2 regions of the Shewanella sp. 1180_01 genome follow, and region 2 is predicted to be linked to the other one. Evidence: riboswitches for the same ligand, from Rfam matches in the RefSeq annotation. Region 2 holds a riboswitch; the other holds the start of a gene.
What was found. Region 2 has a riboswitch for cyclic di-GMP ahead of gbpA (N-acetylglucosamine-binding protein GbpA). Riboswitches for the same ligand answer to the same signal wherever they lie in the genome.
Positions count from the first base shown of each region.

Region 1 (2,407 bases), on a different contig from region 2:
TCGTGAATTTGTGCTGACTGTGATGAGCAAGCTAAGTGTTTTACCCTTAATTTATTTGTGTGATTCTTAGCATAAAACCTGAGTAAAACAAAATATCAGTCATATTTTTTTAGACTTGTTCCTTACAAATTAGCGACTTAAGTTTTATTCAATCGCTAACATTTGGACCCTATGCTAACATTTGCCATCTTCGCTCGGGGTCAGAGTGGGGCACATGTATCAGTGGAGTAAGCGATGCAAATACTAACAATAGATGTGGGCGGTACGACAGCCCTGTTCGAACTTCAGCTCGCGGGACATACAGAACAATATAAAATCCCCACAGGCGAAGGTTTTAAAATTGAAGAGTTAAATAATCAAATCGCTGCGCTTGAACGCGATTACGATTTACAGCATTACCAATTAGCGATTGGCGTACCAGGACTCGTACAAAATAATCGTTTGGTTGCTTGTAAATCGTTACCCGGACTCAATGGTTTGAGTTTTGACACAGTGAAAACTCAAGGCGAGCTTAAGTTTATTTGCAACGATATGGATGCGGGTATGCAAGCCACATGCGATGCCAAATATACCTGTGAGTTGTTGGTCATGTGCGGCACTGGGATAGGGATGTCGATTGCGTTTAATGGGCAAGCCTTTACCGGTGCGACAGGGGTTGCAGGGGAGTTAGGCCATTGCCGCGTGATGACAGAATCAGGCGAATTTAGTTTAGAACAACTCGCCAGTGGCGATTCTGTACGCAGCCGTAACATCACCACTCAGGATGATTTATACCGTGCGGGCAGTTACCTTGGTATGGGGCTGGCGTGGACCGTGAATTTATTTAATCCCAATCGGATTTGGCTCGCGGGTAACATGATGAACAGTGCTCCTTACTACAAAGGCTGCCTCGAAAGCTTAAAGCAAATGGCATTGAGCGCGCCCTTAGCTGAGATGAAAATCAACCGCGTCGATGATATGGAAACCTTAGTGTGCCGAGGTTTATCTGTGATGCTCGCAAGGGATTATCCTCGCGCATAAAGATCATAGATGTTGTTCGCTTCTGGTTTTGAACTATTAGATTACAGTGGCTTAGTCCTAGCAATTTAAGCAGTATTAGCAGCATAAATAGTGAAATTGATAACAGGACAGGTGATGCCTTTGGCTTATCGTGTCCTGTTTTTTTATGGCTAAAATAGTCAGCAAATCATTAATTATCAAAGTAAATATTAGAAATAGTTGAACTGTATTTAATTGCTTTCTTATCAGACCACTACCTTAGTTGATAGTATTTTGTTGCATTTTTATTGCGCTTACGTATATGCTGATTATCGCAATGACAGCGTTGTCATTGCGTGTAAAAGGCAAACCAGTTGAAAAACTGGGACGCAAAGCCTCCGGTCTAAGGGTTCGTCTGTACCTATGATAGCGGGGATACCACAGGTTTTTTCTTCGTGCAATTGTCAGTCGTGTTGCATGGTCTTAAGAGAGTGTTGTTTCCTGTCTACGCTTTGTTTGCCTTATTGATTCATATAAAAAATTCAATAGGGATATCTCATGTTCAAGACTCAAATTTCAACATCAGCCTTGCTGGTGGCATCGGCGCTGGCATCTACCGTGAGTGTCAGTGCATTTGCCGTAGCGCCCGGCAAACCGACTATAGGTTGGGGCGAAACCAAATTCGCTATTATCGAAGTTAATCAAGCTGCTACGGCTTACAATCAGTTGGTAACCATTAAAGATGCCGCCGACGTGTCCGTCAGCTGGAACCTTTGGAGTGGCGATGTGGGCAATAAAGCCCAAGTGCTGCTCAACGGTAATGTCGCTTGGGAAGGCGCCTCAGGCGCTTCGGGCACCGCTAACTTTAAGGTGAACAAAGGCGGCCGTTATCAGATGCAAGTGCAACTGTGTAACAGCGATGGTTGTACGGCGAGCGATGCCAAAGAAATCCTCGTGGCCGATACCGATGGCAGCCATTTAGTGCCACTCAATGCTCCGCTTAAAGAAAACAATCGTCCATACGTTAACAAGTCGGGCAAAGTGGTCGGCAGTTACTTTGTAGAATGGGGTGTGTACGGCCGTAAGTTCCCAGTCGATAAGATCCCAGCACAGAACTTAACTCATATTTTATATGGCTTTACCCCTATTTGTGGTGGTGATGGCATTAACGATAGTTTGAAAGAAATCGACGGCAGTTTCCAAGCGCTGCAACGTGCCTGTAGTGGCCGTGAAGATTTTAAAGTCGCTATCCACGATCCTTGGGCGGCGGTCCAAATGCCACAGGCGGGGGTGAGTGACTACTCTGATCCCTACAAAGGCAACTTCGGTCAATTGATGGCGCTGAAGCAAGCCCACCCCGATCTAAAGATTTTGCCTTCGGTCGGTGGCTGGACGTTATCTGATCCCTTTTTCTACTTTGGTGACAAAA
Region 1 is NZ_VXCT01000001.1:99,847-102,253, forward strand. It holds gene FW758_RS00430 (ROK family protein) at 235-1,020, shown strand; cyclic di-GMP riboswitch class I at 1,333-1,421, shown strand; gene FW758_RS00435 (glycosyl hydrolase family 18 protein) at 1,537-2,407, shown strand, end outside.
Region 1: another riboswitch for cyclic di-GMP. It lies ahead of FW758_RS00435 (glycosyl hydrolase family 18 protein); the one in region 2 lies ahead of gbpA (N-acetylglucosamine-binding protein GbpA).

Region 2 (2,407 bases):
TTGATAATCGTCGGCAAGTGAAGTGACTTCTAAGCTATTGCCCGGCGCGGGCGCCAGATCAAATCCCACTTCGACACGCTAAATACCTGAAGTCGTCGCAGTAAAAATGTCGTTTTTGCCATACACAGGCTCAATCACACCTGATGCATTTTTTTGTCCCGCTTTTAACTGAGACTGCTGGGCATTAATCGCGCTCGCTAAATAGGAAAGGCCAATTTTGTTTATCACCTTGAGTCGCATCGCTAATGGTAATCACTGTTTGCTTAGCCGCTTGCTCACCATTGGCATCGAACACTCGAGTCATCACTTTATCGCCCGCCTTGAGATCGAGTGACGGATTGATGTCGCCCACATCGAGCCATTCACCCGGTACGACGGGACCCGAATCTAAGTTTACATCGATAGCAGGTGGTATCACCCACTTCCCACACGGCTAGAATCACTTGATAACCGCTGCGACCTTCTGGCACATAACAGTCATGGGTCACTAACTTAGGCGGCTGCACCATGCCACCATCGACTACGCAGAATGGCGCTAAGTCAAAGCTCGCACGGCTTAAAGCTTGGTTTTGATTCCAATCTTGGCGAGTTAAATAATAACGCCAATTGCGGGTGACATGATTGGCAGTGAACTGCCAACTGAACTTATTCCAGCCCGCTTTAATATCTGTCTTTGACCAACGGCTGGGACTCTGTTCATCTAAAGGCGAGAAAGCACCATTACCCGCACTCGCTAGTTTGCCATCCGCAGGACCTGACTCAGGAAAACCCGATGGCCCTTCAACGCTTTGCGGTTCCCATTGCACCGCGCCACAGTTGGCATTGTTGCCGGTTTTACAGGCATAGGAACGTGACTCTGGCGCCACAACATAACCGTGTGCCTGTGCAGAAATACTCACAAATGTATTTGCCGCCATCACTGCGGCGGCCAATAAACTCAATTTAGAAACAGGGGAAAAAACAGTAGGATTTGCCACTTTAATGCACTCCATTTGCACCCATCTTCGCCAGTATTGGCTTGGGCTTAGGTATAAAAGTGGTATTTGGGCAAACAACAGCATTAAACAGCAGTCGTTTATCTTTCACAGAAATCGAATTCTGCGGCAACTCCGCTATCTTAGTTCACTAAAAAATCCATTTACAACCTTAGACCGGAAGCTTTGCGTCCTAACTTTTCAATTAGTTTGCCAAATACGGTAGGTGTCATCGAATCACTACGAGTTAATAGTATGTAATCAAGTAGAAATGACTTGGCTAAATTAGCAACAAAAGACAACGCTGTCAAAAAATTAACCCATTTATATTCATATAATTACAGAATGTTGCGCGGTATTTTTCTGACACCTGTCAAACATCCATTCGTGTCTACTGCGATAAACTGGTGCTTGAAACCGAAGTTCACTTAGGTATAATGCCCAACTCGCTTCGGGGGAGTAGCTAACTGGATTTCGAGCCATCGTCATCTAGGGTGAACATCAACATACTTGGCCACACGCCATGGTGTTCACAGCAAATCATCGATTTGCCCAGCAAGACCTGAGCACAATGACTGCACCTAGGGGTGGACGGTTTATTGTGCTTATGTCTTAACCACCCCTAAAGGATCACACTTGGAAGCCCTACTTGCATCAACCTTTACGGTTGCTATTGCCGAAATTGGCGATAAAACTCAATTACTTGCACTTATTCTCGCCGCAAGATTTAAAAACAAAACTGCCATTATTTTAGGCATTTTTCTGTCAACGTTATTCAACCATTTTGCCGCCGCTTGGATTGGCCAATGGGCGATTAACTGGGTCAGCCCAGATCTTGCCCGCTATTTAGTTGCCGCATCCTTCTTCGCGATAGCCCTTTGGGTGTTAATCCCAGATAAAGTCGATGCTGAAGAGAGCCGTTTCTATAAAATGGGTCCCTTCCTCGCCACCTTTATCCTGTTTTTCATCGCCGAGATGGGGGATAAAACACAAATCGCAACAGTAGTGTTAGCCGCAAAATACGATTCATTAACTATGGTGGTTGCTGGCACAACCTTAGGCATGCTGCTTGCTAACGTACCTGTGGTGATCGCAGGCCATTTCAGCGCCGAAAAATTACCTATGTTATGGATACACCGCGGCTGCGCCGTATTGTTCGCACTGTTAGGCGTAGCAACACTACTGTTCTAGATCATTGATCATATTGAATTAAGGCAACAAAAAGGCCAGTGATAAACATCACTGGCCTTTCTACTTACAGCGGTTGTATTGAGATAAACAGTGTCGACTTAGAAACGCAGTTTATAATCCTAATGCCGTTCTAATACGTTGACCGTAATCCGCATCGGCTTGTTCGAAATGTGCCAGCATACGTTGCTGCACATCTAAGCTTGTTTGACTTAGTGAGCCTGAAATCGTTGCCACTAAGCGTG
Region 2 is NZ_VXCT01000003.1:149,485-151,891, forward strand. It holds partial or broken gene gbpA (N-acetylglucosamine-binding protein GbpA) at 1-977, opposite strand, end outside; cyclic di-GMP riboswitch class I at 1,100-1,199, opposite strand; gene FW758_RS03885 (TMEM165/GDT1 family protein) at 1,611-2,165, shown strand; partial or broken gene katB (catalase KatB) at 2,277-2,407, opposite strand, start outside.